DNA from 3 places in the Mesorhizobium sp. LMG17149 genome. Region 3 is predicted to be linked to each of the others. Evidence: predicted binding sites of a transcription regulator. Region 3 holds the regulator's gene; each other region holds the start of a gene.
What was found. Region 3 encodes LexA, which represses DNA repair genes until DNA is damaged. Its sites were predicted from a motif close to TGTTCNNNNTGTGTTCNG; they were not measured.

Region 1 (7,554 bases), on a different contig from region 3:
TCGAAGACCTTGTCATGCTTGCCAACCACCGGCTCCACCCAGTTCGCCTTGTATTTCAGCATGAGGTGCACCTTGCTTGGCGGAATGGGTAAATCGCTGTCGATCGCCGAAGCGAAGGGATGCACCAGCTCCGGCCATGTCGGGTCGTAGAGCCAAAGGGCTGAGCCGCATTTCTTGCAGAAATTGCGCTCGCCGGTTGAGATTTCGCAATGCGGATGCTCGTCGTCCTCGATCTCCGCCCGAAAGACGCCGAGGCTGCGCTTGCCCCTGATGTTCAGTGTTTCGTTGTCGGCACCGAGATTGATGGCAAACCCGCCGCCGCCCTGCTGCTTGCGGCAGATCGAGCAGTAGCACAGCATGAATGGCGCCGGCGTGTGGCTCACCACCTCGAAACGGACGGCATTGCAGCGGCAGGAGCCTTTGAGCAGCACGGGCATAGCGGGAAACTCCGATCGACCTCACACAACCTGTCAGCATGATTTTGGTTGCGGCGATGACAAGGCCAAACGCCGGTGACATGATCGCGGCATGGACAATGAGCGCATCGCCGAACTGTTCGAGGGCCTCGGTCCTGTCAGCATCCGAAAACTGTTCGGCGGCAAGGGCATCTATTTCGACGGCGTCATCGTCGCCATCGTGCTGCGCGGAGAATTGCTGCTGAAGGCCGACGAGCAAAGCGCGCCCGAGTTCGAGGCCGCCGGCTGCACGCAATGGACCTATACCGGCTCGCGCCACGGCAAGCTGGTCGCCATGCCCTACTGGAGCGTTCCAGACAGCGCTTTCGATGATCCCGACGAGATGACGATCTGGGCACGCCGGGCCTATGAGGCGGGGCGACGGGCGGGGAAGTAGATTCCCGCAAGCTCGAGGCCACCCCCTCATCCGTCCGCTTCGCGGCCACCTTCTCCCCGAGGGGAGAAGAGGTCGACGTCGGCGCTGCAAGCTCCTCTCCCCTCGGGGAGAGGTCGGATTGCCCCGAATTGTTCTTTGCAATTCGGTCTTGGGAATCCGGGTGAGGGGGAACCTTCGCTGCGCGACCCTAAAGCGCCTTGGCAATCCTCGCCGCCAGCCGCGCATTATTCTCGATCAGCGCGATGTTCGTCTTCAGGCTCCTGCCGCCAGTCAGTTCGAGAATCTTTCCCAGCAGGAACGGCGTCACCGCCTTGCCGGTCACGTTGAGCGCCTCGGCGGCCTTCTGCGCGGCCTCGATATAGCCGGCCATCTCCTCAGCCGGGATTTCGTGGTTTTCCGGCACCGGATTGGCAATCAGCATGCCACCGGCGAGCCCCAGCGCTGCCCTCGTCTGGTAGAAATGCGCGATCTCTTCCGGCTCGTGCAAGGTCAGCGGCGCGCGGAACGGCGAATGCCTGGACCAGAAGGCCGGCATCGTCTCGCAGCCAAGGCCGACCACCGGCACGCCGCGCGTCTCCAGCACTTCCAGCGTCTTTTCGATGTCGAGGATGGCCTTGGCGCCGGCCGAGACGACGATGACCGGCGTGCGCGCCAGCTCGTCGAGATCGGCGGAAATGTCAAAACTCTTTTCGGCGCCCTTGTGCACGCCGCCGATGCCGCCGGTGGCGAACACTTTTATGCCGACCATATGCGCCGCGATCATCGTGGCGGCGACCGTGGTGCCACCGGTACGCCCTTGCGCCACGGCAAAACCGAGATCGGCGCGCGACAGCTTCATGGCGTCGCCCGTCATCGCCAGCGATTCGCGCTCGCCGTCCGAAAGCCCGATCTTGATGCGGCCGCCAACCACGGCGATCGTCGCCGGCACGGCGCCGCCATCGGTGATGATCTTTTCGACGTCGGCCGCCATGGCGCCATTGTCGGGGTAGGGCATGCCATGGGTGATGATGGTGCTTTCCAGCGCCACCACCGGCCGGCCGGCAGCCAGAGCCTGCGCCACCGGCGCGTGGATGTCGATGAGGGGGCGGGCGGTCTCAGGGGTCATCAGGGTCTCCAATCCGGAATGCGGCGCGTCCGTGGGGACATCAGGCAACATCGCGGCACTATGAATTCGCCGGTCTCATGCCACTTCCCTGGCATCCGGCACAAGAGCCAGCGCTTCCGCGAAGCTTGAGGCGGTGAACTCGGGAACGGCGTTGGCGCTTTCGATGGCAAGCGTCGCCCCGGCGATGCCTTCGCGCAGGGCCACCCGCAGCGGCAGTCCGCGCAGCAAGGCAGCGACCGTTGCGCCCGCCAGCGCATCACCGGCCCCGGTGACGTCAGCGACCTTTCGGGGATTGGGCGGCATGATCGAAAAGGCGCCTGTTTCATCGAACCCCAGCACGGGCGCCTCGCCCGCCGTGACCACGCCACTGACGAGGCCGCTGCATCGCAACCCGTCGACGACCTCGCGCTGCCTGGCATTCGCGGCGACGCCGGCCAGCACCATGGCCTCGCGCCGGTTCATGAAGACCAGCGAGAGCTCCTTCAGCACCGGTATCAACCGCACCGCCTTGGCCGGCGAGATGGCAATGGCGAAAACCGGCTTGCCCGCGGCGAGCGCGACCAGCCGTTCCAGCGCCGCCGTCGGCAGGTTGGCGTCGCAGAACACGGCATCGGCGGCCGCGATTGCTTCGCGCACCCTGGAGCGGCGAATCTGTTTGGGAAAGGCCAACTCATAGAGCGCCATGTCGGCGAAGCCGACGATCAGCTCGCCCTCGCTGTCGATCAGCGCCGTGTAACTCGGCGTCGTGCGGTCGAGGAAGACCGCCGACAGGTCGGTAATGCCTGTCTCGGCGATGGCTCGCGAAACGGTTTCGGCAGCGGCATCGCCGCCGCGAACCGACATCAGCGACGCGGAGACGCCGCGCCGCACGGCGCTGCGCAAAGCATTGAAGACGCCGCCGCCGACATCCTCGCGCATTGTGCCCGGATTGGAGGCGGCGGGCACGTAAGCGCCGGACACCTGGCCGCGTCGGTCGATATGGGCGCCGCCTATGGCCAGTATTTTCGCGGATTTCAGCATGCCGGCGATATGACCTTTGTTATTCCAGCCGCACAAGCGCTAGGTGCGACGGAGCTTCGCATGCGAGGCGGCGATTCGGCAGGTCGAAACAACCGAGCCGTCTGGCCCAACGTGCGGTGCATTCCTGATCGAATCTTTGGACAAAAAAAGAACAAATCCGGATATTGTTTGTTTTTCAGATATTTGACCCCTCTTGCCAAATGAGAACAAAAAAGGTACAAATAGGCAGGGATTACGGATTGTCCGGCCTTCATTGACGACCAAGGGGTGATGTATCATGGCTCAGAATTCTTTGCGGCTGGTAGAGGACAAGGCAGTGGACAAATCAAAGGCTCTGGATGCGGCGCTGTCGCAGATCGAGCGGGCTTTCGGCAAGGGCTCGATCATGCGGCTCGGCGCCAACGATCAGGTCGTCGAGATTGAAACGGTGCCGACCGGCTCGCTTGGCCTCGACATCGCGCTTGGCGTCGGTGGCCTGCCGCGCGGCCGCATCATCGAGATCTACGGGCCGGAAAGCTCGGGCAAGACGACGCTTGCCCTGCACACCGTTGCCGAAGCCCAGAAGAAGGGCGGCATCTGCGCTTTCGTCGATGCCGAGCACGCGCTTGACCCGGTCTATGCCCGCAAGCTTGGCGTCGATCTCGAAAACCTTCTGATCTCGCAGCCTGACACTGGGGAGCAGGCGCTGGAAATCTGCGACACGCTGGTGCGCTCCGGCGCCATCGACGTGCTGGTGGTCGATTCGGTCGCGGCGCTGACGCCACGCGCCGAAATTGAAGGCGAGATGGGCGATTCGCTGCCCGGCCTGCAGGCCCGCCTTATGAGCCAGGCGCTGCGCAAGCTGACCGCGTCGATTTCGCGCTCCAACACCATGGTCATCTTCATCAACCAGATCCGCATGAAGATCGGTGTCATGTTCGGCTCGCCTGAAACCACCACCGGCGGCAATGCGCTGAAATTCTACGCTTCGGTGCGCCTCGACATCCGCCGCATCGGCTCGATCAAGGACCGCGACGAGGTTGTCGGCAACCAGACCCGCGTCAAGGTGGTCAAGAACAAGCTGGCGCCGCCCTTCAAGGTGGTCGAATTCGACATCATGTTTGGTGAGGGCGTCTCCAAAACCGGCGAACTGGTCGATCTCGGGGTCAAGGCTGGTATTGTCGAGAAGTCTGGCGCCTGGTTTTCCTATAACTCGCAGCGTCTCGGCCAGGGCCGCGAAAATGCCAAGCTGTTCCTGCGTGACAATCCCGACACGGCACGCGAGATCGAGTTGTCGATCAGGCAGAATGCCGGGCTGATCGCCGAAAAATTCCTCGAGAATGGCGGCCCTGAGCGCGGCGATGATGACGGTTTCGAGGAAGAATCCGGCGCGATGTAACAGCTTCGTGCGCGATGCCGGCCGGAGTTCGGCCATAATCGCGTTCTATTATCTCAGGCTTATGTAATCGAGTTCCGCGTTATTGCGTTTCGAAACCGCCGGCCCAGTGCCGGCGGTTTTGCGTTTCGGCGGCGGAACCAGGCCGGGTCGAACGGCCGGCAAAGGCCGTGGATTGGACCAATTCCGTGTTTCTGGACAGGGTGAAGCGCGGCGGCTAAAAGGCCAAGTCCTAATCTTCTAAGACGCAGAGCCCATTTCCGCCGGTTTGCCGGCGGCTTTTCCAAAAAGGCAGCATCATGAGTGGCGTGAACGAAATCCGGTCGACATTTCTCGACTACTTCCGCAAGGAGGGTCACGAGATCGTCGCGTCGAGTCCGCTGGTGCCGCGCAACGACCCGACGCTGATGTTCACCAACGCCGGCATGGTGCAGTTCAAGAACGTCTTCACCGGTCTGGAGAAGCGGCCCTATTCGCGCGCCTCGACCGCCCAGAAGAGCGTTCGCGCCGGGGGCAAGCACAACGATCTCGACAATGTCGGCTACACCGCGCGCCATCTGACCTTCTTCGAGATGCTCGGCAATTTCTCCTTCGGCGACTATTTCAAGGAGCGCGCCATCGAGCTTGCCTGGAACCTGATCACCAGGGAATTCGGGCTGAACAAGGACAAGCTGCTGGTCACCGTCTATCACACGGATGACGAGGCGGCCGGCTTCTGGAAGAAGATCGCCGGTTTTTCCGACGACCGCATCATTCGCATCGCGACCTCGGACAATTTCTGGGCGATGGGCGACACCGGACCGTGCGGGCCGTGCTCTGAAATCTTCATCGACCGCGGCGAACACATCTGGGGCGGCCCTCCCGGCAGCCCGGAGGAGGATGGCGACCGTTTCCTCGAATTCTGGAACCTGGTGTTCATGCAGTATGAACAGGTGACGAAGGAGGAGCGCATCGACCTGCCGCGCCCCTCGATCGACACCGGCATGGGCCTGGAGCGGATGGCGTCCATCCTGCAAGGGGTGGAAAGCGTCTTCGAGACCGATCTGTTCCGTCACCTGATCGACGCGGCCTCGTCCGCGATCGGGCATGGTCCCGACAAGGAGACGGTCGCGTCCTACCGGGTCATTGCCGATCATCTGCGCTCGTCCTCCTTCCTGGTGGCGGACGGCGTGCTGCCTTCGAACGAAGGCCGGGGCTATGTCCTGCGCCGCATCATGCGCCGGGCCATGCGCCATGCGCAGCTGCTCGGTGCCAACGAACCGCTGATGTGGAAGCTGGTGCCGGCGCTGGTGCGCGAGATGGGCCAGGCCTATCCGGAGCTGCTGCGCGGCGAACAGTTGATCACCGAGACGCTGAAGCTCGAGGAGACCAGGTTTCGCAAGACGCTGGTGCGCGGCCTCGGCCTGCTCTCCGAGGCGACGGAGACGCTGCATGCCGGCGACATGCTGGACGGCGAAACGGCCTTCAAGCTCTACGACACTTACGGCTTCCCACTTGATCTGACGCAGGACGCGCTGCGCCAGCGCAGCATCTCGGTCGATCTTGCCGGCTTCACCAATGCGATGGAGCAGCAGAAGGCCGAGGCGCGAAAGCATTGGGCAGGCTCCGGCGACGCGGCGACCGAGACCATCTGGTTCTCCGTGCGCGAGAAGGCGGGCGCCACCGAGTTCCTCGGCTATGAGACTGAAGCTGCCGAAGGCATCATCCAGGCGCTGGTCAGGGACGGCAAGGCTGTCGACAGCGCCGGCAAGGGTGACGCGGTGGCGATCGTCGTCAACCAGACCCCGTTCTATGCCGAGTCCGGCGGCCAGATGGGCGACACCGGCGTTATTTCAGGCGAGGGCTTCTCGATCGAGGTTTCCGACACGCAGAAGAAGGCCGATGGGCTATTCGTCCACATCGGCGAGGTGGCCAGCGGCACGGTCAAGACCGGTGTTGCCGTCGAGCTCAAAGTCGACCATGCGCGCCGCTCCAGGTTGCGCGCCAACCATTCCGCGACGCATCTGATCCATGAGGCGCTGCGCGAGGTGCTGGGCAGCCATGTCGCGCAGAAGGGCTCGCTGGTCGCGCCCGAGCGCCTGCGCTTCGACATCTCGCACAACAAGCCCATTTCACCGGAGGATCTCGAAGAGGTCGAGCGCATGGCCAACGAGATCGTCGTCCAGAACGGCCCGGTGTCCACGCGCCTGATGTCGGTCGACGATGCCATTGCCGAAGGCGCCATGGCGCTGTTCGGCGAGAAATACGGCGACGAAGTGCGCGTCGTGTCGATGGGCACCGGCGTTCACGGCGCCAAGGCCAACCGGCCCTATTCGGTCGAGCTCTGCGGCGGAACGCATGTCCGGGCGACCGGCGATATCGGCCTGGTGCGTGTCGTGTCGGACAGCGCGGTCGCGGCCGGCGTGCGCCGCATCGAGGCGCTGACCGGCGAAGCCGCGCGCAAACATCTCGACGAGCAGGACCGGCGTTTGAAGGCGACGGCGGCCGTGCTCAAGATTTCGCCGGCCGATGTGCCGGCGCGCGTCGAGACGCTGCTCGAAGAGCGCAAAAAGCTTGAGAAGGAACTGACCGAGGCGCGCAAGAAGCTGGCGCTGGGCGGGGGATCGTCAGCCGATGCTCCAGCCGCCAATGAGACGGTCGCCGGTATCGGCTTCCTCGGCAAGACGGTCTCCGGTGTCTCGCCGAAGGATTTGAAGCCGCTGGCCGATGCCGGCAAGAGCTCGCTCGGCTCCGGCGTCGTCGTCTTCGTCGGCGCCGGCGAAGACAACAAGGCAAGCGTCGTGGTGGCCGTCACCGACGACCTCATCGATCGCTTCAGCGCCGTCGACCTTGTCCGCGTGGCCTCCGCCGCATTGGGCGGGCAGGGCGGCGGCGGGCGGCCCGACATGGCCCAGGCCGGCGGCCCCGACGCATCCAAGGCCGATGATGCGATTGCAGCGGTGAGGGCGGCACTCGAAGCGGCGTGAGCCAGTGGGCAGTTCAAGGGGAGCCCTACCTTCCCAAGTAGCGCTGCCCCTCATCTGGCTGCCGCCACCTTCTCCCCGTAAACGGGGAGAAGGGCGCTTTCGTCGCGGCTTTCGCCAATCGCCAGCCTTGCAAAAAAAGAGGCGCCGGCGTTGCGGCCAGCCTCTTTCTCCCCGTTTTACGGGGAGAAATGCCCGGCAGGGCAATGAGGGGCGGTGCCGGCGTTGAGGAAGTTCAC
Region 2 (7,554 bases), on a different contig from region 3:
CAGCGCGCATCGCGCTGTAGACATCGAGCGATGCCAGCAAGGGCAGCGATGGCAATAGCCGCTCGAGCACCTCCGCACGCGCCTGGCCCAGCGCACGCGTCAGTTGCGCATCATCGGGAAGGTCGTCGAAAAAGCCGTCGAGCAGCAGCCCCATCACCTGGGCATAGTTCCAGCGGCCGGCCAGCTCCGGCAGCGAATGACCTCGGATCGTCAGACGGCCACCCAGCCCATCCACATCGGAAAGCAAGGTTTCCGCCGCCACCACGTCATCGAGCCCATTCGCCATAGCCTTGTCTCCTTGAAGCATTTCCGGATCGGAGATAGAGATGGGCAACGTTTCCATCAATCTTGATCAATAGAATCAATATCAGGGCTCGATATGTCCGAATGGTTGTCCCGGGAAGAGGCGCTGGAGAGGCTCAAGGTGCGGGCGCAGACGCTGTACGCCTATGTCAGCCGTGGGCGCATCGGCATGCGGCCCGACCGCGCCGATCCGCGCCGCAGCCAGTACCGCGGCGACGATATCGCCGCACTGGCGACCCGCCGGGCGCGCGGACGGAGCCCATCAGTCATCGCTGAAAGCGCCATCGCGTGGGGTGAGCCCTCGATCGCAACGGCGATTTCGACCGTCTCGCACGGTCGGCTCATCTATCGCGGGCAGGACGCCGCAGTGCTCTCCGGGCACGCCACACTGGAAGAAGCCGCCGCCATTCTCTGGGCTCTGCCGGAACCGGTGGCTTTCGAAGCACCGTCGCCGGATGTGCCCCATCAAGCCGGCCGGGCCTCGGCTTTTGCGCAACTTGCCGTGCTTGCCGGCCAAGGGCGCCCGTCGCTTGGGCGCAACCGGGCCTCGCTGCATGCCGATGCCGCGCACGCTGTCGGCGTGCTGGTCGCCGCGCTGGGCGCACCGGCAGGACCAGATCCCGTCCATCAGCGGCTGGCGCAGGCCTGGTCGGTGGACGCCGGCGGCGCCAATGCGATCCGCCGCGCGCTTGTCCTGCTTGCCGATCATGAACTGAATGCGTCGACCTTCGCCGCGCGCGTCGCAGCCTCGACCGGCGCGCCGCTGGCCGCTTGCCTGCTGGCCGGGCTCGCGACGCTGTCAGGCCCTCGCCATGGCGGTGCCGGCGAGGCGGTGATGCAACTGGCCGAGGATGCGGCCCGACATGGCGCCGATGCGACGATCCGGCGCTGGCTCAGCCACGACCGGCCATTGCCGGGGTTCGGTCATCAGCTCTATCCCGACGGCGATCCCCGGGGCGCCGCGCTGCTGTCGGTGATCGAGGTTGACGGCACACTATCGTCGCTGCGCGATGCTGCCCTTGCCGCGACCGGCGCGCTTCCCAACATCGACTTTGGGCTGGCAGCGCTGACGCGCAGCCTTGGCTTGCCGCGCGATGCGCCGTTTCGCCTGTTTGCGCTCGCACGCAGCGTCGGCTGGGCCGAGCACACGGTCGAACAGATCACAAGCGGAAGTGTCATCAGGCCGCGCGGCCGCTATGAGGGCGTGCTGGTGTAGGGTTGCAAGAGCGCCAAGCGCTCAGGACATCGTGTCGAGCTTGCGCTGCATGGCCGCGATCTGGTCCTTCAGTTCCTGAAGATCGTCGGGTTTTTCTGACGTTTCCTTCCTGGCCGGCTCGGGCGACGGCGCGGCGGCTGGCGCGGTGCCGGCGGGCGGGAACGGCGTGAACAGCCGCATCGCATTCTGGAACATTTCCATGTTGCGGCGTGTCTGTTCCTCCAGCGCCTTGATCGGCGTGGTGATCTTCATCATGTCGAGCGGCGACTTGCCGATCGCCCCCTTCATCTGCTCGCGAAAGCGCTCCTGCTCCTTGGAAAAGGCAAGCATCGACTGTTCGAGGAAGCTCGGCACGATCATCTGCATCTGGTCGCCGTAATAAGCGATGAGCTGGCGCAGGAACGGGATCGGCAGCATGTTCTGCCCGTCCTTGTTCTCCAGTTCGAAGATGATCTGTGTCAGCACCGGATGCGTGATGTCGTCGCCGGTCTTGGCGTCCTGGACGGTGAACTCCTCGCCCTTCTTGACCATCTCGGCGAGGTCCTCGAGCGTCACATAGGTGCTGGTGCCGGTGTTGTAGAGGCGGCGATTGGCGTATTTCTTGATGATGATCGGATCGTCTTTAGCGGCCATCTACATCCTCCCGGGGACACCGGCGCGCCTCTGAGCAAGCCGCCGATAACGATTGTGCCTTTTTTTTGAGGATATGCGCAAAAGCTTCACAATTCCAAGCAGTTTGTGCAGTGCGGGATCACTAAATGCTGCATAGCAGGCAAAATATGCTGCGCAGCAATGGACGAATGGTCGCCCTGGCAAGGCACGGCCTGCTTGCGGCGCATGGGCGCCATGCCCATTTCCGGTTTGACTTGGGGTTGGGAAAGGGCAAGAAAAGTCCCCAACGACAGAGCAACACCCTTGAAGTCTGGAGAAGAAAATGTCCGCTTCCATCGTCATTGCCAGTGCGGCGCGCACGCCGGTCGGCTCCTTCAACGGCGCCTTCGCCGCCACCCCGGCGCATGAACTCGGCGCCGTCGTCATCAGGGAATTGCTGTCGCGTGCCGGTGTCGAACCAGGCGAGGTCGACGAGGTCATCCTCGGCCAGGTGCTGACCGCCGCGCAAGGCCAGAACCCGGCCCGCCAGGCATCGATCAATGCCGGCCTGCCCAAGGAAACCACAGCCTGGGGCCTCAATCAGGTTTGCGGCTCGGGCCTGCGTGCCATTGCGCTCGGCATGCAGCAGATCGCCACCGGCGATGCCAAGGTCATCGTCGCCGGCGGCCAGGAATCGATGTCGCTCTCGACCCATGCCCAGCACCTGCGCGCCGGCGTAAAGATGGGCGACTTCAAGCTGATCGACACCATGATCAAGGACGGGCTGTGGGACGCCTTCAACGGCTATCACATGGGCAACACCGCCGAAAACGTCGCGCGTCAGTTCCAGATCACCCGCGAAGACCAGGACCAGTTCGCGCTGGCTTCGCAGAACAAGGCCGAGGCCGCGCAGAAGGCCGGCAAGTTCAAGGACGAGATCGTCGCCGTCACCATCAAGGGCAAGAAGGGCGACACCATCGTCGACCAGGACGAATACATTCGCCACGGCGCCACGCTCGACGCCATGACCAAGCTGAAGCCGGCCTTCGACAAGGACGGCACGGTGACCGCCGCCAACGCCTCCGGCATCAATGACGGTGCCGCCGGCGCGCTGCTGATGAGCGAGGCGGAAGCGGTGAGGCGCGGCATCACCCCGCTGGCACGCATCGTGTCCTGGGCAACCGCCGGCGTCGATCCGCAGATTATGGGCACCGGCCCGATCCCAGCATCGCGCAAGGCCTTGGAAAAGGCCGGCTGGTCGGTCGGCGATCTCGACCTTGTCGAGGCCAACGAGGCCTTTGCGGCACAGGCCTGCGCCGTCAACAAGGACATGGGCTGGGATCCTTCGATCGTCAACGTCAATGGCGGCGCCATCGCCATCGGCCACCCGATCGGTGCTTCCGGCGCCCGTGTCTTCAACACACTGGTCTTCGAGATGCGCCGGCGCGGCGCCAAGAAGGGGCTGGCCACCTTGTGCATCGGCGGCGGCATGGGCGTCGCCATGTGTATCGAAGCACTCTGAAAAAGAAGTGAGTAGCGAATAGGGAGTAGTCAATAGGGAAGAATTGCGTCAGCGCGACGGGACGTAGAGCCCTACTCGCTATTCGCTACTCCCTATTCGCTCTCCCGACCAAAGGGAGGGAACACGCATGACCAAGGTAGCAATCGTCACAGGCGGATCGCGCGGCATCGGCGCGGCGATCTCGATCGCATTGAAGACCGTCGGCTATTCGGTTGCCGCGAACTATGCCGGCAATGACGCCGCAGCGGCGAAATTCAAGGCCGAGACCGGCATTCCGGTCTACAAATGGTCGGTCGCCGACTATGATTCCTGCGCCGCCGGCATCAAGCAGGTCGAGGCCGATCTCGGCCCGGTCTCGGTGCTGGTCAACAATGCCGGCATCACCCGCGACGCCATGTTCCACAAGATCACGCGCGAGCAGTGGAAAGAGGTCATCGACACCAACCTGTCCGGCGTCTTCAACATGACGCATCCGCTGTGGAGCGGCATGCGCGACCGCAAGTTCGGCCGCGTCATCACCATCTCGTCGATCAACGGCCAGAAAGGCCAGGCCGGCCAGGTCAACTATTCCGCCGCGAAGGCTGGCGACATCGGTTTCAGCAAAGCCCTCGCTCAAGAGGGAGCTCGCGCGGGCATCACCGTCAACGTCATCTGCCCTGGCTACATCGCCACCGAGATGGTCAAGGCGATCGACGAGAGGGTGCTCAACGACCGCATCATCCCGCAAATCCCCGTCGGCCGCCTCGGCGAACCGGAAGAAATCGCGCGCTGCGTCGTCTTCCTTGCATCCGAAGATGCAGGCTTCATCACCGGCTCGACCATCACGGCCAACGGTGGCCAATACTTCGCCTGACGACGTGGCGATGTAGGAGATCGACGGGCCGGCACATCGGCCCGTTTCCGGCACGGTCCCTTTGACGTGCTCGCGACCGTAGCTGACCCAATTCGGCACGCGAAGGTTAATAGCCGGTAGCCGCCCTGTGCAAAAGCTCCTTCGTAACCTGTGGATTCTCGGTGGATAAGCTGTTCACAACACAAGATATTGGGGTGAACAAATCGGGAAAATCGCGCCATCGCTGATTCGTCGCCGATTCGTTCCGGCTATGAGCCGAACGTTAACGACGACAGCCGGAATCGCCTGCCCAACTGCTTAACGCAGGTTAAGAAAGATCAACAATTTCATCATGTTGGTCGAGGCGCGCCTAGCCACCGTGATTGTTTCCAGGCAAAGCTTAACGGCAACACCCTCTTAGCATGAAACGGGCCAGTTCAGCGATTCAGCATGTGGTGCGACTCGCGGCCGCGAAATCCAGATGTAGCCGTGAACAAAAGCTGAATCTGCAGGAGTCACTGATTCGTCGCCGATTCGTTCCAGACTCGTTCTATCCGTTAATCCGCAGCCGATTGGAAGCTTGACAAAACCACCTTCTCGCCGCCGGCGGAACATTCCGCTTTCGCTTCGCGCCCGAAATCCCTATGTGTCGCCTGTCATACGCGCCATTTGAGGCACGCTCCCGACAACCAGAGGCCAGAAGCCTTATTTCCAGGTCCCAGAAGCCTTATTCTAGGTTGATGAACATCCAGCCCAAACACACAGAGCCGCTGATCCTGTCGGGCCGCGACGTGACCGCCGTGCTCGGGCCGACCAACACCGGCAAGACCCATCTCGCCATCGAGCGCATGGTGGCGCATGAGAGTGGGATCATCGGCCTGCCGCTCAGACTTCTGGCGCGCGAGGTCTACGCCCGCGTCTGCGAAAAGGTCGGCGCCCACAAGGTTGCGCTGATCACCGGCGAGGAAAAGATCCAGCCGCCGGGCGCCAGATATTCGGTCTGCACCGTCGAGGCCATGCCGCGCGAGACCGACGCCGCCTTTGTCGCCATCGACGAGGTGCAGCTCGCCGGTGACCTCGAGCGCGGCCACATCTTCACCGATCGCATCCTGCACCTGCGCGGCCGCCAGGAGACGCTGCTACTGGGTGCCGCCACCATGCACGGTATCCTGCAGCGCCTGCTGAGGGGTGTCTCGGTGGTGACGCGGCCGAGGCTGTCGCATCTTGCCTATGCCGGCTCCAAGAAGCTGACCCGCCTGCCGCGGCGCACGGCAATCGTCGCCTTCTCCGCCGACGAGGTCTACGCCATCGCCGAGTTGATCCGCCGCCAGCAGGGCGGTGCCGCCGTCGTGCTCGGCGCGCTCTCGCCGCGCACCCGCAACGCCCAGGTGGCGCTGTTCCAGTCCGGCGATGTCGACTACCTCATCGCCACCGACGCCATCGGCATGGGTCTCAATCTCGATCTCGACCACGTCGCCTTCGCCCAGAACCGCAAGTTCGATGGCTTCCAGTACCGCAACCTGACCGCGGCCGAGCTCGGCCAGATCGCCGGCCGCGCCGGCCGGCATCTGCGCGACGGCACCTTCGGTGTCACCGGCCAGGTCGACCCGCTCGACGAAGAGCTGATCAAGAAGATCGAAGGCCACGATTTCGATCCGGTGAAGGTGCTGCAGTGGCGCACCGCGCATTTCGACTTTGCCAGCCTCGACGCGCTGAAGCGCTCGATCGAGACCAACGCTCCGGTCGAGGGACTGACGCGGGCATTGCCTGCCGTCGATGCACAGGCGCTCGAGCATCTATCGCGCGACGAGGACATTCGCGCGCTCACCACCAATGCCAAGCGCGTGGCGCTGCTGTGGGAAGCCTGCGCGCTGCCCGACTACCGCAGGATCGCGCCGGCGCAGCATGCCGACCTCATTGCCTCGATCTACACGGACCTCGCACGCCACGGCCATGTCGACGAGAATTACATGGCCGAGCAGGTGCGCCGCGCCGACACCACCGAGGGCGACATTGACACGCTGTCGCATCGCATAGCCCAGATCCGCACCTGGACATTCGTGTCGAACCGGCCCGGCTGGCTGGCCGATCAGGCACACTGGCAGGAAAAGACGCGCGAAATCGAAGACAGATTGTCGGATGCGCTGCATGAGCGGTTGACGAAACGCTTCGTAGACCGCAGGACTTCCGTCCTCATGCGGCGCCTTAGAGAAAATACCATGCCTGAAGCCGAAATTAGCCCTACCGGAACCGTCCTTGTCGAAGGCCACCATGTCGGCGAGTTGCAAGGGTTCCGCTTCACCGCCGACCAGACCGTCGGCGGCGAAGACGCCAAGGCGGTGCGCACCGCTGCCCAGAAGGCGCTGGCCGCCGAGTTCGAATCGCGCGCCGAACGCTTCGGCGCCTGCGCCAATGGCGACATCGCGCTCGGCTCGGACGGCACGCTGCGCTGGATCGGCGCGCCGATCGGCACGCTTGTATCAGGCGAAGACGCGCTGAAGCCGCGGCTGGTGCTGCTGGCCGACGAACAGCTGACCGGCCCGGCGCGCGACAAGGTTGCCGCGCGTGCCGAGCGTTTCGTCAATTTCCAGATCGAGTCGCTGCTGAAGCCGCTGGTCGACTTGAAAAACGCCGACCAGATTTCCGGCATCGGCCGCGGCATCGCCTTCCAGCTGGTCGAGAATTTCGGCCTCATCAACCGCCGCGACATCGCCGAGGAGATGAAGTCGCTCGACCAGGAAGGCCGCGCCGCCCTTCGCCGGCTTGGCGTGCGCTTCGGCGCCTACCATGTCTTCGTGCCGGCGCTGATCAAGCCGGCGCCTGCCGGACTGGTGACGCTGCTGTGGGCGCTGAAGAACGACGGCAAGGACAAGCCGGGTTTTGGTGACGTGGTCCATGCGCTCGCCTCGGGTCGCACCTCGGTGGTGATCGACCCTGCTTTCGACAAGACGTTCTATAAGCTTGCCGGCTACCGCAATCTCGGCCGTCGCGCCGTGCGCATCGACATACTGGAACGGTTGGCGGATCTGATCCGTCCGGCGACCAACTGGAAGCCCGGCCTCGGCCAGCGCCCGGACGGCGCCTATGACG
Region 3 (7,554 bases):
TTTTCCAGCTCCATGGCGATGTCGAGCAGCGGATCGTCCTTGATGCCGAGCTCGCCCAAAACCTCATGCGCCGTCTTCTGCATGATCTTGGCGCGCGGATCGTAGTTCTTGTAGACGCGGTGGCCGAAGCCCATCAGCCGGAACGGATCGTTCTTGTCCTTGGCACGGGCGATGAATTCGGGGATGTGATCGACATGGCCGATCTCACCAAGCATGTTGAGCGCCGCTTCATTGGCGCCGCCATGCGCTGGGCCCCACAGGCAAGCGATGCCGGCGGCGATGCACGCAAACGGGTTGGCGCCCGACGAGCCGGCGAGACGAACGGTCGAGGTCGAGGCGTTCTGCTCGTGGTCGGCGTGCAGAATGAAGATGCGCTCCATGGCGCGCGCCAGCACCGGGTTGATCTTGTATTCCTCGCACGGCACGGCAAAGCACATGTGCAGGAAGTTGGCGGCGAAGTTCAGTTCGTTCTTCGGGTAAATGAACGGCTGGCCGATGTGGTATTTGTAGGCCATCGCCGCGATCGTTGGCATCTTGGCGATCAGCCGCATGGAGGCAACCATGCGCTGGTAGGGGTCGGAGATGTCGGTGGAGTCGTGGTAGAAGGCCGACAGCGCGCCGACCACGCCGCACATCACCGCCATCGGGTGCGCGTCGCGGCGGAAGCCGGTGAAAAAGCGCGACATCTGCTCATGCACCATGGTGTGGCGCGTCACGCGGTAGTCGAAGTCGTCCTTCTGCGCCTTGGTCGGCAATTCACCGTAGAGCAGGAGATAGCAGACCTCGAGGAAGTCGCCATGTTCGGCCAACTGGTCGATCGGATAGCCGCGATGGAGGAGGATGCCGGCGTCGCCGTCGATGAAGGTGATTTCGGACTCGCAGCTTGCCGTCGAGGTGAAGCCCGGATCGTAAGTGAAGGCGCCGGTGGTTGAGTAGAGCGAGGCGATGTCGATGACATCAGGCCCGACCGAACCACTTCGCACCTTGAATTCATGGGTCTTGCCGGCGAATGCAAGCGTTGCCGTGGCCTCCTGGATCTTGCCGCCCAAATCCATTTTTTTCGCAGCTTCGGTCATTGCAAACTCCTTCTTGTTTCCTCATGCCGGCAAAGGCAAAATTCTGCAGAGCGACACGTCGAAAATCACCGCAATGCGCGTATTCGCCACCGCATTTCAGGAGGTGCGTGCCAGATTGGGCCAAGGCCTAATGTTGCACTGCGAAACCCGCCTTTCAATGCCAATCTTCTTGGGCCAGTTTGCTCCTAATCGATTTGATCTGAGATGCGCGCCAGGCTTTCCTCGCGGCCGAGCACGGCGAGCACATCGAACACGCCCGGCGAGGTGCTTTTGCCGGTCAACGCAGCGCGCAAAGGCTGGGCCACCGCGCCGAGCTTGTGACTGCCGGCCGCTGCCACCTCGCGTATCGCCGCCTCCGCCGAGACGGCTGTCCAGTCACTCGCAAGCCCGTTCAAAGCTTCGTGAGCACTGCGCAGGATCTTGCGGGCATCGTCGGTAAGCAGAAGGGCCGCCTTGTCGTCGATCGGCAGGGGGCGCGTGGCGAACAGGAAGGCCGCGCCATCGACGAGCTCGACCAGCGTCTTGGCGCGGTCCTTCAAGCCCGGGAGCGCTGCCAGCAACTGCGCCTTGGTGCTGTCGTTCAGGCGCGCGGCGATCGCCGGGCCACCTTCGAGATAGGGCAGGGTAGCGATGAAGATGTCGAACAGTTGGGCATCGCTCATGCGGCGCATATGCGCGCCGTTGATCGCCTCCAGCTTGGCGAAGTCGAAGCGCGCCGCGCCCTTGTTGACATCGCCGATATCGAACCAGGAAATCATATCCTTGATCGACATGATCTCGTCGTCGCCATGGCTCCAGCCAAGGCGCGCCAGGTAATTGAGCAGCGCCTCCGGCAGGTAGCCCATGGCGCGATAGGCCTCGACGCCAAGCGCGCCGTGCCGCTTCGACAGCTTGGCGCCATCGGCGCCGTGGATCAGCGGGATATGCGACATGGACGGCACGTTCCAGCCCATGGCGTTGTAGATCACGGTCTGGCGAGCGGCGTTGGTCAGATGATCGTCGCCGCGAATGATATGGGTGACTCCCATATCATGATCATCGACGACGACGGCATGCATGTAAGTGGGATTGCCGTCAGAACGCAGGATGATGAAGTCATCGAGATCCTTGTTGGGAAAGCGCACCTCGCCCTGGACACGGTCATGGACGATGGTCTCGCCTTCGGTCGGCGCCTTGATACGAATGGCGCCCTTGACGCCTGCGGGCGCCTCAGAGGGGTCGCGGTCGCGCCAGCGGCCGTCATAGCGGGGCGGCAGCCCCTTGGCTCTGGCGGCCTCGCGCATGGCCTCCAGTTCGGCCGGCGTGGCATAGCAATAATAGGCCTTGCCCATGCGCACGAGCTCCTCAGCCACCTCGCGGTGGCGCGGCGCACGCTCGAACTGCGACACCGGCTCGCCGTCCCAGCTCAAGCCAAGCCAGGAAAGCCCGTCGAGGATGGCAGCCGTCGCGGCTTCATTGGAGCGTTCGCGGTCGGTGTCCTCGATGCGCAGCAGCATCGTGCCGCCAGTGTGCTTCGCATACAGCCAGTTGAACAGTGCCGTGCGCGCGCCGCCTATGTGCAGATAGCCGGTGGGCGAAGGGGCAAAACGGGTGACGACCTTGTCGGACATGGAACTCTCGGAAACCATCTGAAGCGGGGTGCGGTTGCGCGGGCTTTCGCGCGCCCGGCGTTCATGTAGCATAGGGTGTCGAGGGCGCAAGGGGCAGACCCGATGGCTGGACGAGGCTGGGGCTCGGATCAGGGCGAGGACGCTGCCATCGGCGTCAGCGAACGGTCCCTGTTTGCGCCTCGGCCAGCCCCATTACCGCCGCCATCGCCCCTTGTGCCGGATCCCGGCAAGGCGCCCTTGCAAGCGGATGTCGCCGCCTCTGTTCCTGTTGCCGAAACCGGCAGGATCGTTCGCGTGCGCCGGCAAATCAGCCTGACATCACTGCCTCGCCTGCGCCACAGCGTGAACACGGCGGCGAGCCTGGAACTCGACCGGGGCGTGGCCTTCCTGCTGGTGCCGGTCTGCCTGGCGATCGGAGCGATCGGCTATTTTTCGCTGACGGCTGAACCCGACTTTGCGAGACCTGTCGCGGTTGTCATCTTGACGGGGATCTGTGCGCTGGTCTCGCGCTCATGGCCAAAGACCCATCTGTGTTTCATGGCGGCGCTTTTGTGCGCCCTAGGACTGCTTGCTGCCAAGGTCGAGACGTGGCGTGCGGGCACACAAATGTTGGGCTCGGAAATCTCGACGCAGGTGACCGGCCGCGTCGTCTCGCTCGACCGGATGGAAACTGGCCGTATCCGGCTGACCATCGACGTGACGTCGACCGCAAGACCGAAACTGCGCTATGCGCCGGAACGGGTGCGGCTTTCGGCACGCAAGATCCCGGCTGACGTGACCGCAGGCTCCCTCATCACTGGATATGCCAAGCTTTTGCCGCCGACTGGGCCGGTGCGGCCGGACAGCTATGATTTCTCCTTCGACAGCTATTTTGCCGGCATCGGCGGCAGCGGGTTCTTTCTCGGCAACCCCAAGCTTGTCGTCAGCGATGATGGCGACATGCCGCTGCCGGCCCGAATTTCCTCTAGCGTGGAAAATGCCCGCGAGGCCATCGCCGACCATATCAGGGCGAGCGTCGGCGGCGCCGAAGGCGAGATCGCCGCGGCGCTGATCGTCGGCGTGCGCGCCGGCATTCCCGATGACATCAATGAGGCGATGCGACGTACCGGCATCTACCACATCATCTCGATTTCGGGACTGCACATGGCGCTGGTCGCAGGCACCATCATGGGCTTGCTGCGCGGCGCCTTCGCCTTGTTTCCCGACTTTTCCGCGCGTCGCCCGGTCAAGAAGTATGCCGCCGTCGCCGCACTGTTCTCGATCGCGGCCTATCTCATCATCTCTGGAGTCGTCGTTGCCGCCGAGCGCAGCTTCATCATGCTGGCGGTGATGCTGATTGCCGTGCTGTTCGATCGAGCAGCACTCACCATGCGCAATCTGGCGATCTCGGCGATCGCCGTCATCGTGGTGTCGCCGCATGAGGTGGTCGGCCCGAGTTTTCAGATGTCGTTCGCCGCGACCGCGGCTCTGGTCGGCGCCTATGCCGGCTGGGCCGATCACCGCGCGGGAAAAGCAAGACCGCCGCCCCCAAAGCGATCCATGCCCGGTTTCCTGACGCGAAAGTTCGTGCTCGCGGCAACCGGCCTTGCCATGACCTCCATCATCGCCGGCAGCGCCACGACGCTGTTTGCCATCTGGCATTTTCAGCGTGTGTCGCCGCTCAGCCTGTTCGCCAATCTGGCGGTTATGCCGATCGTTACCGTCGTCATGTTCCTGGCTGTCGCAAGCGCGCTGCTGATGCCTTTCGGATTGGATTGGCCGGCCCTCTACCTGATGGGCAAGGGTCTGACGGTGATGATCGCCATATCGGGTTGGATCTCCGAACGTTCGCCTGTCGATGGGGTTGGGCTGATTTCGCAGCAATCTGTCCTGCTGGTGACAATTGCCCTGGTCATCGCGACGATGGCGACAACTTGGCTGCGGCTCGCTGCTCTGCCATTCGCGCTGGCAGGCTTGCTGACCGTCTCGGATACGCGCACGCCGGATGTGCTGATCTCGGAAGACGCCCGGCTGGTGGCGTTGCCGATCGGTGGCGGCGAGCTTGCCGTCAGCCGGGAACGGCCGAACGAATTCACCGTCGACAACTGGAAACGCGCCCTGACATCAGAAACCATCGTCGTGCCAGAGGTGTTCGACAAGAGCGATGGGCAATTCGACGTCGCGGACGCCGTTGAGCTACCGCCGGGATCGCCGTTCTATTGCTCCTCAGGCGTTTGCGTGGCCAGGCATATGTCCGGTGCGATCATTGCCTATGTCGAGGACCGCAAGGACACCTGGAAAGCCTGCGGCTTCGCCGAGCTGATCGTCATCAATGACGCCACCGCCTATGACGCCTGTCACAATCCGCTGGTTCTCGTCATCACCAAGCGGCAACTGGCTCGCAAAGGCAGTGCCGCCGTCTTCTTCGATCGCCAATCGGCGACCACGCCGGCGACAATCAGCTTCGCGGTGAACAGCCCATATCGGCCCTGGCACACGCAACGCAAATACTCTCGTGAGGCGAGGGGGCTGGCACCCTTCAAGAAACCCGAGAAGCCAGCGGCCAACCCGCAGCCGCCTCAGTAGCGGCGGATGAGGCCGACGAGCTTGCCTTGCACCTTGACCCTGTCTGGGCCGAAAATACGGGTTTCATAGGCCGGATTGGCGGCTTCGAGCGCAATCGAAGCGCCCTTGCGGCGGAACCGCTTCAGCGTCGCTTCCTCTTCATCGACCAGCGCCACGATGATCTCGCCGGGGTTCGCCGTGTCGGCATTGCGGATGATGACGGTGTCGCCGTCGAAGATACCGGCCTCGATCATCGAGTCGCCCTTGACCTCCAGCGCATAGTGGGCGCCGCCCATGATCATGTCCGGCGGCACGGAGATCGAATGCGTCTGATGCTGGATGGCATCGATCGGCACACCGGCGGCGATACGGCCCATGACCGGGATCGACACGGCGGAGACCGCATCGTCATCATTGCCGGGCGAGGGCATCCGCGAAGGCGCCGGCTTGATCTGCCGGCCAAGGGCACCACCCTGACCGAGACTGCCCTGGATGACGCTTGGCGAAAACTTCTTTGCCGCGTTGAGGCCGGGCGCGATGGAGTCCGGCAATCGCAGCACTTCCAGCGCCCGTGCCCGGTTGGGCAACCGGCGAATAAAGCCGCGCTCCTCAAGTGCGGTGATCAGCCGATGAATCCCGGATTTGGAGGCAAGGTCGAGCGCCTCCTTCATCTCGTCGAAGGATGGCGGAATGCCGCTCTCCTTCAGGCGTTCATGGATGAACATCAGCAGTTCATGTTGCTTGCGTGTCAGCATGGCGGCCCCCAGATTACCTGAAACCAGAATCGAAAAACAAACCCAGAACAAACACTATCTGTTCCAGTTGTGTTCTGCAACCGTTTAAAGTTTAATGAATTTGTTAAGGCTGCTGAAATTATTTGGGCTTGCCAGCGGGTCGCGATCGACAGGCGCCAACCACGGCAATGCGCCTGCTCACATTGAAACCATTATGGTTAATGACCTGTGGCTCATCCTCGACCCAAGGCTTGGCATCATCTGCCGATCGACCTCCACAAGGGACGCTATCAATCTTCGGGACGTTCGTTTGCCGTGAACGAAACGGAGCCAAAACGCCAACGTCTGTTGGCATTTGTGGCTGGAATTCAGCCCTCCGTCATCTGCCGGGCAGTGAGGGCGGCGACGGCAAATCGCGGAGATCGTTGCGTCAGGTAACGGCTTCCTTGACGGCGAAACGCTGGTCCTTCCATGCGCCCGTGCGCAGAATATCCTCCAGCACCTCAACCGCCAGCCACACATCCTTGTAGCCGACATAGAGCGGCGTGAAGCCGAAACGGATGGTCGATGGCGCGCGAAAATCACCGATGACGCCGCGCTCGATCAGCGCCCGCATGATTTGATAGCCGTGATCGTGAAGGAACGACACCTGGCTGCCGCGCCTGGTCGCGTCGCGGGTGGTCTCCAGCGTGAGGCCATAGGCGCCGCACTTTGCTTCGACGAGCTGGATGAACAGTTCCGTCAGCGCGACGCTCTTTTTTCGCAATGCCGCCATGTCGACGTCGTTCCAGATGACAAGCGCGCCTTTGAGCGCCCGCATCGACAGGACAGGCTGGGTGCCGCACAGAAAGCGGCGGATACCGGTGCCGGCAACATACCCCCGTTCGAAGGCAAAGGGCCGCGCATGGCCCCACCAGCCGCTGAGCGGCTGGCTGATATCGCCGTGATGGCGCTGCGCGACATAGATGAAGGCCGGTGCGCCCGGACCGCCGTTGAGGTACTTGTAAGTGCAGCCGATGGCGAAATCGGCATTTGCCTGATCGAGCTCGACGGGCAGGGCGCCGGCGGTGTGGCATAGATCCCAGACGATCAGCGCTCCGGCCGCATGAGCCTTGCGCGTCAGCGCCGCCATGTCGCGCAGTTCACCCGATTTGTAGTTGACGTGGTTGACCAGCACCACCGCGACGTTTTCGTCGATCAGCTCTTCGATGGTGGGCGCGTCGACGCCCGCGAGGCGCAGCAGGACGCCGTCCCGTGTCGAGGCCACGCCTTCGGCGATGTACAGGTCGGTGGGGAAACTGTCACCCTCGGCGACGATGACCGACCGGCCCGGCCGCATCTCCAGCGCCGCATGCAGCACCTTGTAGATGTTGGTCGACGTCGTGTCGCAGACGACGGTCTGGCCGGCCGCGGCTCCAATCAGGCGTCCGAGTTGATCGCCGAGTTCGATCGGCATCTCGAACCATCCGGCCGTATTCCAGGCTCGGATGAGGTCCTGGGCCCATTCCTGGGTTGCCGCCTGCTGCAGCTCGCCGAAAACGGCATGAGACGCTGCCCCCAGTGAATTGCCGTCGAGATAGATCACCCCCT

Region 1: the regulator LexA is predicted to act here: its motif matches at 3,180-3,197, upstream of recA (recombinase RecA).
Region 2: the regulator LexA is predicted to act here: its motif matches at 5,000-5,017, upstream of NP945_RS20345 (helicase-related protein).

The regions. Positions count from the first base shown of each region.
Region 1 covers NZ_JANIFL010000015.1:108,071-115,624, forward strand. Annotated here, with positions in the region: gene NP945_RS29280 (GFA family protein) at 1-437, opposite strand, end outside; gene NP945_RS29285 (TfoX/Sxy family protein) at 529-852, shown strand; gene NP945_RS29290 (pseudouridine-5'-phosphate glycosidase) at 1,040-1,957, opposite strand; gene NP945_RS29295 (carbohydrate kinase family protein) at 2,033-2,977, opposite strand; gene recA (recombinase RecA) at 3,255-4,355, shown strand; gene alaS (alanine--tRNA ligase) at 4,652-7,318, shown strand.
Region 2 covers NZ_JANIFL010000008.1:158,357-165,910, reverse strand. Annotated here, with positions in the region: gene NP945_RS20370 (citrate synthase/methylcitrate synthase) at 1-286, opposite strand, end outside; gene NP945_RS20365 (citrate synthase) at 380-1,519, shown strand; gene phaR (polyhydroxyalkanoate synthesis repressor PhaR) at 1,541-2,152, opposite strand; gene NP945_RS20355 (acetyl-CoA C-acetyltransferase) at 2,454-3,632, shown strand; gene phbB (acetoacetyl-CoA reductase) at 3,760-4,485, shown strand; gene NP945_RS20345 (helicase-related protein) at 5,205-7,554, shown strand, end outside.
Region 3 covers NZ_JANIFL010000004.1:451,508-459,061, reverse strand. Annotated here, with positions in the region: gene gltA (citrate synthase) at 1-1,076, opposite strand, end outside; gene gltX (glutamate--tRNA ligase) at 1,262-2,686, opposite strand; gene NP945_RS11445 (ComEC/Rec2 family competence protein) at 2,789-5,251, shown strand; gene lexA (transcriptional repressor LexA) at 5,245-5,985, opposite strand; gene kynU (kynureninase) at 6,395-7,554, opposite strand, start outside.